DNA from 4 places in the Halomonas sp. DN3 genome. Region 3 is predicted to be linked to each of the others. Evidence: predicted binding sites of a transcription regulator. Region 3 holds the regulator's gene; each other region holds the start of a gene.
What was found. Region 3 encodes FNR, which switches genes on or off when oxygen is low (the NO sensors DNR and NnrR bind a similar motif). Its sites were predicted from a motif close to TTGATNTANATCAA; they were not measured.
Positions count from the first base shown of each region.

Region 1: the regulator FNR is predicted to act here: its motif matches at 1,206-1,219, upstream of NKF27_RS19470 (peptidase U32 family protein).
Region 2: the regulator FNR is predicted to act here: its motif matches at 1,016-1,029, upstream of NKF27_RS13475 (OmpW family protein).
Region 4: the regulator FNR is predicted to act here: its motif matches at 1,413-1,426, upstream of ccoM (cytochrome c oxidase subunit CcoM).

Region 1 is NZ_CP099965.1:4,484,934-4,488,093, forward strand. It holds gene NKF27_RS19465 (CoA-acylating methylmalonate-semialdehyde dehydrogenase) at 1-903, shown strand, start outside; gene NKF27_RS19470 (peptidase U32 family protein) at 1,275-2,270, shown strand; gene NKF27_RS19475 (U32 family peptidase) at 2,282-3,160, shown strand, end outside.
Region 2 is NZ_CP099965.1:3,107,394-3,110,553, forward strand. It holds gene NKF27_RS13470 (OmpW family protein) at 266-874, shown strand; gene NKF27_RS13475 (OmpW family protein) at 1,107-1,748, shown strand; gene NKF27_RS13480 (gamma-glutamylcyclotransferase family protein) at 2,048-2,548, opposite strand; gene NKF27_RS13485 (YqcC family protein) at 2,589-2,933, opposite strand; gene NKF27_RS13490 (amino acid ABC transporter ATP-binding protein) at 3,117-3,160, opposite strand, start outside.
Region 3 is NZ_CP099965.1:754,823-757,982, forward strand. It holds gene ttcA (tRNA 2-thiocytidine(32) synthetase TtcA) at 383-1,342, shown strand; gene fnr (fumarate/nitrate reduction transcriptional regulator Fnr) at 1,503-2,243, opposite strand; gene NKF27_RS03435 (sulfite exporter TauE/SafE family protein) at 2,398-3,084, opposite strand; gene ccoS (cbb3-type cytochrome oxidase assembly protein CcoS) at 3,081-3,160, opposite strand, start outside.
Region 4 is NZ_CP099965.1:1,868,145-1,871,304, forward strand. It holds gene NKF27_RS08290 (MFS transporter) at 1-6, opposite strand, end outside; gene rfaH (transcription/translation regulatory transformer protein RfaH) at 222-764, shown strand; gene NKF27_RS08300 (peptidylprolyl isomerase) at 787-1,293, shown strand; gene ccoM (cytochrome c oxidase subunit CcoM) at 1,489-1,602, shown strand; gene NKF27_RS08305 (proline--tRNA ligase) at 1,770-3,160, opposite strand, start outside.

The DNA.
Region 1 (3,160 bases), 1.2 Mb from region 3:
GTGGTCCAGGGCGGCCGCGAGACCGTCGAGGCGCTGCTCGACGCCCCCGAGGTCAAGGCCGTGTCCTTCGTCGGCTCGACCCCCATCGCCGAAACCATCTACCGACGTGGCGCCGAGAGCGGCAAGCGGGTGCAGGCCCTCGGTGGCGCCAAGAACCACGCCGTGGTGCTGGCCGACGCCGATATCGACAACGCCGCCAACACCCTGATGGGGGCCGCCTACGGCAGCGCCGGCGAGCGCTGCATGGCGATCTCGGTGGCGGTATGCGTCGGCGATGACACCGCCGACCGTCTGATCGAGGCCATGGGCCCCAAGATCGCCGCGCTGAAGATCGGCCCCGGCACCGACAAGGGCCTGGACATGGGCGCCCTGGTCACCGCCCAGCATCGCGACAAGGTGCTCGGCTATATCGAGAAGGGCGTGCAGGAAGGGGCCACCCTGGTGGCCGACGGCCGCGAGCTGGTGGTCCCGGGCCACGAGAACGGCTTCTTCGTCGGCGGCTGCCTGTTCGACCGGGTCACCCCGGAGATGACCATCTACCGCGAGGAGATCTTCGGCCCGGTGCTGTGCGTGGTGCGTGTCGACAGCCTCGATGAGGCCATCGCCCTGACCAACGCCCACGAGTACGGCAACGGCACCTGCCTGTTCACCCGTGACGGCGAGGCGGCGCGCCGCTTCACCGACGCCATCGAGGTCGGCATGGTGGGTATCAACGTGCCGCTGCCGGTGCCGGTGGCCAGCCACAGCTTCGGCGGCTGGAAGCGTTCGCTGTTCGGCGACCTGCACGCCTACGGCCCTGACGCGGTGCGCTTCTACACCCGTCGCAAGGCGGTGTCACAGCGCTGGCCCTCGCCCTTCGAGACCACCCAGGCGGAGTTCCACTTCCCCTCCGGCGGTCAGTAGGCACCGGCAAGAAGACCACGGGCCCTGCGGGGCCCGTTTTCGTTTACCACAGCGAGCGAGCCGCTGATCCACCACTGACAGGCGACTTATACACCGCTGCCCACAGCCCCTGCACCGCCTGCCCACCGCTTTTCACAAGGTGCCACACAGGGTTATCCACAGAACGACTCACACGTTCATCCCCGCCTTTTATCTGCACGCCTGGCCCGCAACTCGGACCCCCGCCATCGCCAGGTTATCCACACCCGGCCCCGGTGCAGCGCGTCATCCCTTCGCTCCATCCCGTACTTCATTGGCGGACACTGATACGCATCAAGCCGGCGGTGTCCGGGCGGGGCTAGCATGGCGCCTCTCTTCGCTCGGAGATCGACATGGAACTGGTCTGTCCTGCGGGTAGCCTGCCCGCTTTGAAGCGCGCCGTGGACGAGGGCGCCAACGCGGTCTACTTCGGCTTTCAGAACGCCACCAACGCCCGCCAGTTCGCCGGGCTGAACTTCACCGACAAGCGCGCCCGCGAGGGTATCGACTACGCCCACGCCCGGGGCTGCCGGGTGTTCTGCGCGATCAATACCTACCCGCAGCAGTCGAGCCTGGCCCAGTGGCGCGCGGCGGTGGACCAGGCGGCTTCGCTTCAGGTCGACGCCCTGATCCTGGCCGACCCGGGCCTCCTGGCCTACGCCGCCGAACGCCACCCGGACATCCCCCGCCACCTGTCGGTGCAAGGCTCCGCCACCAGCCACGAGGCGCTGGCCTTCTACCACCGCGAGTTCGGCATCCGTCGTGCGGTGCTGCCCAGGGTGCTGTCGATCCACCAGGTGCGCGACCTGGCCCGCCACAGCCCGGTGGAGCTCGAGGTGTTCGCCTTCGGCAGCCTGTGCATCATGGCCGAGGGCCGCTGCTATCTGTCGTCCTACCTGACCGGCGAGTCGCCCAACACCCACGGCGTGTGTTCGCCGGCGGCCCACGTGCGCTGGGAGGAGACCGCCAGCGGACGCGAGTCGCGCCTGAACGGCGTGTTGATCGACCGCTACCGCGCCGACGAACAGGCCGGCTACCCGACCCTGTGCAAGGGACGCTTCAACGTCGAGGGCGATATCGGCCACGCCATCGAGGCGCCGACCAGCCTCAACACCCTGGATCTGCTGCCCCAGCTGGCGTCACTGGGCATCAAGGCGATCAAGATCGAGGGTCGCCAGCGCAGTCCGGCCTATGTGGCCAGCGTCACCCGAGTGTGGCGCCAGGCGCTGGACCATCTGGACCAGGCCGGCGACGACTACCGCCCCCAGGCCGACTGGAGCGCCGCCCTGGCGCCGCTGGCCGAAGGCTCCACCCACACCCTCGGCGCCTACGAGCGCGACTGGAAATGACAGGAGGCGAGATGACCGCTGCTTCACTGGAATTGAGCCTTGGCCCGGTATCCTTCTACTGGACCCGCGAGCGCTACTTCGCCTTTTATGAACAGGCCTGCCACTGGCCGCTGACCAGCGTCACCCTGGGCGAGACCGTGTGCTCCCGGCGGCGCGACATGAAGCTCGCCGACTGGCTGGAGATCGGCCACCAGCTCGCCGCCGCCGGCAAGCAGGTGATCCTCGGCTCGCAGACCCTGATCGAGTCCAACGCCGACCTGCGTGACCTGACCAGGCTGTGCGACAACGGCGACTTCCTGGTCGAGGCCAACGACATGAGCGCGGTGCACCGGCTGTCCGAGGCGGGCCTGCCCTTCGTCGGCGGCCCGGCGCTCAACCTCTACAATGTGCCGACCCTGGAGATCCTCAAGCGCGCTGGCATGTTCCGCTTCGTCGCCCCGGTGGAGTTGCCCGGCGCCGACCTGGCCCGGCTGCTGTCTGACGCCCGCGAGGCGGGACTGGCGCTGGACTGCGAGGTGCTGGCCTACGGCCACCTGCCTCTGGCCTGGTCGTCACGCTGCTTTACCGCGCGCCACCACCAGCACCCCAAGGATCGCTGCCAGTTCGTCTGCCAGGACTATCCGGAAGGGCTGTCGCTGACCACCCAGGACGACAGCCGTCGACTGTTCACCCTGAACGGCATCCAGACCCTGTCCGGGGCCTGTCAGGACCTGCGCCACGAGCTTGCCGAGATGGCCGCGATGGGCGTCACCACGGCCCGGCTGAGTCCGCGTTCAGAGGGGATGGATGAAGTGGTGGCGGACTTCGACCTGGCCCGCCAGGGACGCTACCCGGCACCCTCGCCGCTGGCGCTGGTCGACGCCGAGCTGTGCAATGGCTATTGGCACGGC
Region 2 (3,160 bases), 2.4 Mb from region 3:
AAGACGATTTATCGCCGGACGGCGAGCGTTTATGCAGTGCACAAGCGCGCATCGACGTCTACGCCACAATGTGCAAAAAAATTGTACAGCATTTACGTTACCTACCCGCCCAAGTCGATTTAGTTCCATAAATTCTGGCTAGTTACTGCTATCTAGCCAATTAAATATTTCTACAAGACATTTAGAAACACTGTTCTTAAACTGCGAAGCGTACAAGGTTACTTCCCTCGGGAAGGATGCCATCGGATCATCAAGGAGGTCCCGCATGAACATGACTCGACTGATGGGCACCGCAGCCCTGCTCGTTACCACCACCTTCGCCGCCCAGTCTGCCCTGGCCTATCAGGCAGGTGACATCTACGTGCGCGGTGGCTTCGAGAAGGCCGACCCCACCTCGGACAACGGCGACATCGCCAACCAGGATCTCGATGTCTCCGAGGAGAACGGCTTCGCCTACGGCGCTGGCTACCTGTTCCACGACAAGTTCGGTGTCGAGCTCAACGGCTCCGAGGCCATGGAGCACGATATCGCGGTCAACGGCGGTAATGTGGGCAGCGTCGACCGTACCCCGGTCAACCTGATGCTCAACTACTACCCGCTGGGCGGCGTGGAAAACGCTCGCGTCCACCCCTACGTTGGCGTGGGCATGAACTACACCCACTTCTCCGACGAGAGCTTCAACGCCGACCTCGATAGCTCCTACGGCGCCGCAGCCCAGGTGGGTCTCGACCTCAGCGTCACCGACAACCTGCTGGTCGGCACTTACGCCCGCTACGCCGATGTCGATTCCGATATCGAGGTCGACGGCCACGATGTCGGCGAGGCCGAGATCGATCCGATGACCATCGGTGCCGGCGTCACCTATCGTTTCTAAGCGCTTGCGCGGTCTTGAAATAAGCGGCTGACCGGTCAGCTCGATCGCGCCGCATTCCAACCGCAGCATCGAAGGCGTCTGGCCCTGCCAGGCGCCTTTTCTGGTGCGTTGCCGGTTCATTTTTTTCTACCAAAGGAGGTATTGAGGTAGATCAATAACCACGTTCTCGATGCGGCATACACTGCTTGGCAATCGGGCTCGCCCACTTTTGCCAGTACGCAAGGAGAACACCATGCGCCACCCCCTGATCACCACCGCTCTGGTCGCCGCCATCGCCGGCAGCGCCCTCGCAAGCAGCCAGGCCTTTGCCGCCTACGGCAAGGGCGACATCTATACCCGCATCGGTGTGGCCAAGGTCAAGCCCGACTCCGACAACGGCTCTCTGATGGGTGGCACCATGGACACCGACGTCCATGACGACAACGGCTTCGCCTTCACCCTGGGCTATCGCTTCCACGACAAGTTCGGCGTCGAACTGCTGGCCGCTGAGCCCTTCGAACACGACGTCGACCTGAACGTAGGTGGCACCGATATCGGCGCCAGCGTCGAGCACCTGCCGCCGACCCTGACCGTGCAGTACTACCCCTTCGGTGGCACCGAGGCGCGGGTGCAGCCCTACGTCGGCCTGGGGGTCAACTACACCCACTTCTCCGACGAGGATATCGCGCTGGAAGGTGCTGATCTCGATCTGGAAGAGTCCTGGGGCTGGGCCGGCCAGGCGGGCCTCGACCTGATCATCGACGACCACTGGGCGGCCAACATGGCGGTGTGGTATCTGGATATCGACAGCGACGTCGACCTCAACGGCGATGACATCGGCGAGATCGAGGTGGACCCCTACGTGATCATGGCCGGTATCAGCTACCGCTTCTGATCCAGGGCTCGACCGCTAACACGCAGCGCCCGCTCCTGCCTGACAGGAGCGGGCGCTGTGCTGTGACCATCACAAGATGGCTTCTGTGGTCGCTCGCGTGGCAGTTGCCACTGCAATTCTCGAGGGAGGGGATGCGGTAACAGGGCAAGCAGAGGCCTAGGCTTAGTACGAAAAGCCGGCGAGCGATGGTTAGACAAGGCAAAAATCGGTAAGAAAGCGCAGTTTACGAGGTGTAAATGAGCATTTTGACGCGATTTTTAACGCCGTATTACCGAGCGCAGGCACTTTTCGTACAAGCCTTAGCGGGGATGATAACGTGACAGCCCCAACCTCCCCAGAGTGGCATCATCGAGGTGCTCGACGGCCTCTACCGCCGCCAGCGCCTGGTGATAGCCCTCGCTGAGGAAGTCACGACCGGCCAGCAGGTGCTCGAGGTACTCGCGGGCGGGCCGCAGCCCCTCCCCCTGGCGTTCGGCGCCGGCGATATAGACCCAGGCCTCGATCGGCCCCTGTTCGGTAATCACCGGCAGACGATGACGGTCGTACTCGTGCGGGTAACCTTCGAAGGGATCCATCTGCCGGATCTGCTCGGGCTCGAGGAGTTCGAACAGCGCGCCCTCGACCCGATCGCCTGGCGCCGGCACCACATTGGCGTGGGCGATACCCGGGACGCGGGAGGCCTTGTTGAAGCGCAGCGCGTAGCCTTCCAGGCTGCCGGCCAGCACACGCCGGGTCTCGCCGATGCGCGCGGCGACACGCTCAAGGTTCATGTTGCTGCCATAGGCAAAGTACCAGGGCATCGCCTTCTCCTCGCTGGGGACTTCTTCCGTTACCGGCGATTCAGTTCTCGGTGATCAGCCGGTCGATATCCTCGACAACCTTCTGCAACAGCATCCGGTCCTGGGCGCGCGCGCCTTCCTGGATCAGGTAGGCGTCCACCGCCGGGGCCACATCGCAACTGGCGGGCAGGGGTGCACGCTGCTCCACCAGGGTATCGAGCCTGGCGATAAACACGAAGCGCAGCCACTGAGGCAGCGACATGGTATCGATGCAGAACGGCTGCCGACTGTTGAAGGCGGCGGCCTCCGGCTTGTCCATACGCCACATGTTGGCGGCCTTCATGGTCGCCTCGAGCTCGCGCAGAGCCGCGCCCAGGGCGTCGTGGACGGAAGGTTCGGTGGGCATGATGCCTCCGCTTTGAAAATGGGCTTGGTGCACGTCATTGTCGCGTGCCGGACCAGCGAGGGCCAGCCCGGCAGCAACACGCGCGCCCCAAGAAACCGCTGCAAACGCGGCACCTCGAAGGGCACGCCTCGACGTGCAGACTTTCTCGAACGAGGATCTCGCCGGCTGGATGAGCGACTCGGCCTACAGGGGCTCGGCGGCGGGCAGTACCTTGCGCAGGAAGTCTC
Region 3 (3,160 bases):
TTGTCTGAAAAGTGCCTGCGCTCGGTAATACGGCGTTAAAAATCGGATCAACATGCTCATTTACACCCCGTAAACTGCGCTTTCTCACCGATTTTTGCCTTGTCTAACCTTCGCTCGTCGACTTTTCGGACAGCGCCTAGGTCCCGGCTGACAGGCACTTGCGTTCTTCGACTTGCCAGACCAGACCAGGCCAGACCAGGCCACGACGCGCAAGGGCGCCACTACGGCGGTGCCGTCCTTGGCGGTTTCCGATGTGCCGCCGACGAAAAGCCCCCCCCTTATTGTCCTCGCCGGGGTAAGCGGTCGCTGACCTCTTCGCCACTAAAGCGTCCGGATGGTAGACTGGCGCCTCTTTCATTTTCAGCCGTGATGTCCCGCTCCCATGTCGCCACAGTCCGCCTCCGCCACCCTGTTCGATCCCCGTACCCCCGAGGATGACCATCTCTCGATCGATGCCGGCGACAGCCCGGCCGACCCTGCTGCGGATGGCGACCAGACGGAAGCTCACGTTCAGGCCAAGGCACGGCGTGAGTTCAACAAGCTGCAGAAGCGCCTGCGCCGCCAGGCCGGTAACGCCATCATCGACTACGGCATGATCCAGGAAGGCGACAAGATCATGGTGTGTCTGTCTGGTGGCAAGGACAGCTACACCATGCTCGAGATCCTGCGCAGCCTTCAGCGCAACGCGCCGGTCAACTTCTCGCTGGTGGCGGTGAATCTGGATCAGAAGCAGCCGGGCTTTCCGGAGCATGTGCTGCCGAACTATCTGGACAGCATCGGCGTGGACTACCACATCCTCGAGCGCGACACCTATTCGGTGGTGAAGGAGAAGACGCCGGAGGGCAAGACCACCTGCGCGCTCTGCTCACGCCTGCGGCGCGGCTCTCTCTATGGCTTCGCCGAGGAGATCGGGGCGACCAAGATCGCCCTGGGCCACCACCGCGAGGACATTCTCGAGACGCTGTTTCTGAACATGTTCTTCGGTGGCAGCCTCAAGGCGATGCCACCCAAGCTGCTCTCCGACGACGGCAAGAACATCGTCATCCGCCCGCTGGCGTACTGCCGCGAGGCCGATATCCAGGCCTACAGCGAGGCGATGGAGTTCCCGATCATCCCGTGCAACCTGTGTGGTTCCCAGCCCAACCTGCAGCGCCAGGTGGTCAAGGAGATGCTGGCCGAGTGGGAGGTCAAGCATCCCGGGCGCCTCGAGAGCATGTTCAAGGCGGTGACCAATGTGGCGCCGTCGCAGCTGGCGGATCGGCAACTGTTTGACTTCGAGGGGCTGGAGGCCGTGCAGGCCGAACGCCAGGCCCGGCGCATCGACGTGGTGGATGCCGACTGATCTCGCCAGCAGCGAATGTGCAGGACGCCATGACAGCAAAAGAGGCCGCATCTCCGGATGCGGCCTCTTTTTTGTCACACGCCATCTATTACGCTCTGCTTTCCAGATCCTGGATACAGGGCCCTGCCGGCCAGGCCCGGCACGCTGCTGCCAGATCCGCTCAGGTAACTTCGGTGTCGGCCAGGGTCGACAGCGCGGTCAGGTCGAGGATATTGACCTCACGTCCCGATACCGCCACCAGATCCTGCTGCTGGAAACGCCCGAGGATACGGCTGACCGTTTCCACCGCCAGCCCCAGGTGATTGCCGATGTCGGCGCGGGACATGGACAGGCGGAAGCTGAACGGTGAATAGCCGCGGCGGCGGAAGCGATCCGACAGGCCGAGGAAGAAGCAGGCCAGGCGCTGATCAGCGGTCTTGCGTGACAGCAGCTGCATCATCCGGCGGTCCTCTCGCAGCTCCTTGCTCAGGGTGCGAAACAGCTGGGCACGCAGCTCCGGCAGGGTCTGGGTCAGCGCATCGAGGCGGTCGAAGGGAATCTCGCACACCGTGGTGGTCTCCAGCGCCACCACGCTGCCGGGATAGCGGCCGTCGTCGATGCCATCCAGCCCAACCAGTTCACTGGGCAGGAAGAAGTTGGTCAACTGAGCTTCGCCGCTGCCTTCGGTGGTGATCTGCTTGAGACTCCCCGACCGGACCGCGAAGACGCTGGTGAAGCGATCTCCTTGCTCGACCAATCGTGTGCCTTTCTTGATCGGCGGGTGACGACGGATGATGGAATCGAAGCGCTCGAGGTCGGCGGTCTCCAGCGACAGCGGAAGGCACAAGGAACTCAGGCTGCAGGACTCACAGCGAGTCTCATGCAGCATGGGACGCCGCCGATCTTGGGCCGTAGGACTCATTCGCAGCTCCTGTGTATCTGGGATCGATATTGACTGGGCCATGGGGAGAACAGACGTCGCCCGTACAGCACGTTGATGGCACTATTCTACACCCTCAGATCAGCTAAAAGTGGCGTCTACCTCTTTAGGATTAATAACTTAGAGGTAGGATGCGTCATTGATGCAGCCCAGTCCAAAGTTGCCAGACGGCAAAGGCGATGATCATGCCAGCGGCGGCGAGGCGTGTTGCCCGATGCGCCAGCAGGGCCTGCATTTGTCTGGCGGCGAGGCCCGTCACCACCAGCGCCGGAAGCGTGCCAAGACCGAAGCTCGCCATCAGCAGTGCGCCCTCGAGGGGTTCGGCCCGTGCCAGGCTCCAGGCCAGCATCGAGTACACCAGGCCACAGGGCAGCCAGCCCCAGATGGCGCCCAGCGCCACCGCCTGGGGCAGACGCACCACCGGCAACAGGCGTCTGCCTGCGGGTTCCAGGTACCTCCAGAGGTGACGCCCCAGTGCCTCGACGTGACGCAGGCCTTTCCATAGATCGGCAATGTAAAGCGCCATCAGGATCAACATCAGGCTGGCGACGATCTGCATCAGGCCACGCAGGGTCGGCGAAAGGCCGATCACCGAACCCAGGGTGGCAACCAGAGCGCCCGCCACACAGTAGCTGGTGATACGACCTACATTGTAGCCGAGCACCAGAGAGCCCACCCGCCAAGGTTGACGCATGCTGGGGGGGATGGCAAAGGTCAGAGCGCTCATGATGCCGCCGCACATGCCAATACAGTGTGCACCACCAAGCAGACCAAACACGAAGGCCGCCATCATGGGAGGCAGCTCGAGGCCGGTAGGATTCACTCAGGCCCTCTGGATGATGGATCACGATCGGATGTCTGCGCAGGCGTTTCGGACGAGGAAGCGCCGTCATCGGCAC
Region 4 (3,160 bases), 1.1 Mb from region 3:
GGGCATGGATAGCCTCCTTGCAGTTGGTCGGCCACAGGCCGCCTTCCGAATGGTAAAATGCGCGCAACATCTCGGTGCGTCTCGACGAATTGTTGCAAAGCCGCAGGGGCGATACCAGCGGTGATCATCAAGGGTCGTCGGCAACGCACCGGGAACCGCGTCAATGACAGGCGATACTGCCGGCTTGGTGGCTGGTGGTGGTTGAGTCTGGAAGGAGTCACATGAGTCACAGCAATATCGAGGCGGGCCTGGGGGGCGATGCCACTCCGCGCTGGTACGTGGTCCAGTGCAAGGGCGGAGAGTCGTTCCGGGCCGCCGAGCATCTGGCCAACCAGGGATACGAGCTCTTTCATCCGGTGCTGGAGGTGCAGAAGAAGCGCCGCAACAAGCTGACCTGGGTCGAGGAGCCGCTGTTCCCCTACTATCTGTTTCTGCGGCTCGACCAGGTCGAGAGCAACTGGCGCCCGATTCGCTCGACCCGCGGAGTGTTGAAGATCGTGACCTTCGGGCTGTCGATGCCGGTGCCGGTCAGCGATGAGCTGATCGACCTGCTGCGCCAGCACGGCGAAGCCAAGGACGACGATCCTGGCCAGCTTTACTTCCGGGCCGGAGAGTCGGTGGAGATCACCGACGGACCCTTCAAGGACCTCAAGGCGGTGTTCGAGAGCCACAAGGGCGAAGAGCGGGCGATCGTGCTGCTCAACATGCTGCATCGCCAGCAGCGCCTGGAAATGCCCGTCGCCGCGCTCAAGCGCCAGGACTGATGTCGACCCCAAGGAGCCCGAGATGAGAATTTCTCCCCAGTGTGTGGTGCGTCTGCACTATGTCCTGAGCAACCAGCAGGGCGACGTCCTGGACGATTCCTGGAAGCGCGATGAGCCGCTGGAGTATCTGCACGGTCACGGCAACCTGATGGAAGGCCTCGAGCGCGCCCTGGTCGACGCCGAGGTCGGCAGCCGCCTCAGCGTCACCCTGTCCCCGGCCGAGGCCTACGGCCTGCGCGACGAGTCGCTGGTGCGCGAGGTGGGTCGCCAGGCCTTTCCCGGCACCGATCTGCGCCCCGGCATGTGCTTCCAGACCCCCGGCGATGCCGGCCCGCAGATCGTCAGCGTGGTGGAGGTCAAGGGGGACAGCGTGGTGGTGGACACCAACCACCCCCTGGCCGGGGAGACCCTGTCGTATCGCCTCGAGGTGCTCGAAATTCGCCAGGCCACCCGCGCCGAACTGGCCAAGGGGCACCCTCTGCCGCCCGGCACCGAGGCCTCCGAGGTGGAGGACCGCAAGGTCCTCTAGGGTCCCGGCAGTGGTAGCTGGAGGCGCTATCGCTGAAAGAGTGCCAGCAACGACGAAAAAGCCGCCTGTTGAAGGCGGCTTTTTCGTCGTCATGGCGGGCCGATGTCTCGCGGTCACCCTTGACGCAGGTCAGCACAATTCAAGGGCCGACCGGGTACCATGAATTCATCGACACAGAGACAGGAGGACAGCGCCATGTACGTCGACAACGCCGTCATTTTCGGGCTGGGTGCCGTCGCTCTCTCTGTGGCCTTCATGGCCGGCTGGATCGCTTTTATCATCCGCGACGCTCACCGTCGCAAGCGATAGTCGTCAACCAGCGTCAGGGGAGGGGGAGTCATCCCCCTTTTTCAACCGACCCTTCGGGGTCGGTTTTTTTTGGTTTATTGCTTCTGAGATCACCTGAACTCGCCTGAATTCCTCTGGACCCGCCTGCCAGGCGCGCCGCGACAAGCCGCGGCGCGCCAGGCGGGGCCTTAAAGGGCGATGCGCTGCTTGAGGAACTCGACGATCTCGTCGGCGGGCACCATGGTGGCCTCGCTGTCACGGCGACCCTTGTACTCGAGCTCACCCTTGTCGAGGCTGCGATCGCCCACCACCAGCCGATGGGGCAGGCCCATCAGTTCCTGATCGGCGAAGCGCACGCCGGGACGCAGATCACGATCATCCAGCAGCACGTCGAAGCCGGCGGCGCTGAGTTCGTCGTGCAGGCGCTCGCTGGTCTCGCGCACACGCTGGGACTTGTGGGCGTTCATCGGCACGATGGCGATATGGAAGGGGGCGATGGCGTCGGGCCAGATGATCCCGCCCTGGTCGTGGTTCTGCTCGATGGCAGAGGCCACCACGCGGGTGATGCCGATGCCGTAGCAGCCCATCCAGGGGTGAACCGCCTTGCCTTCGTCGCCCAGCACGGTGGCGTTCATGGCCTCGCTGTACTTGCGACCGAGCTGGAACACGTGGCCTACCTCGATGCCGCGCTTGATCGACAGCACGCCCTTGCCGTCGGGTGACGGGTCACCCTCGACCACGTTACGCAGGTCGGCGACCTTTGGCAGGGCCACGTCGCGCTCCCAGTTGATGCCGAAGTAGTGCTTGCCGTCGACGTTGGCACCGGCGCCGAAGTCGCTCATCAGCGCCACGCTGCGATCGATGACGATCGGCATCTCGAGCCCCACCGGGCCCAGCGAGCCGGGGCCGGCGCCCACGGCGGCGCGGATCTCTTCTTCGCTGGCCATGGTCAGCGGCGTCGCCACCTCCTCGAGGTGCTCGGCCTTGACCTCGTTGAGCTCATGATCACCGCGCACCAGCAGCGCCACCAGGCCGCCCTCGTGGCCGTGCACCATCAGGGTCTTGATGGTCTTCTCGATGGGCAGACCGTGCTGCTCGACCAGGGTGGCGATGGTCTTGGCGTTGGGGGTGTCGACCAGCCTCAGCTCCTCGGTGGGCTCGGCGCGGCGGGCATCGCTGTCCAGGGGCGCAGGCAGGGCCTCGGCCTTTTCCATGTTGGCGGCGTAGTCGGACTCGGTGGAGAAGACGATATCGTCCTCGCCGGAGTCGGCCAGTACGTGGAATTCGTGGGAGCCGGTACCACCGATGGAGCCGTTGTCGGCGATCACCGGACGGAAGTCGAGACCCAGGCGAGTGAAGATGCGCACGTAGGCGTCGTACATCTTCTGGTAGGTGTCCTTGAGCGAGGCCTCGTCCAGGTGGAAGGAGTAGGCGTCCTTCATGATGAACTCACGCGAGCGCATGACCCCGAAGCGCGGACGGATCTCGTCACGGAACTTGGTCTGGATCTGGTAGAAGTTGGCCGGCAGCTGCTTGTAGCTGGCGATCTCCTTGCGTACCAGGTCGGTGATCACCTCTT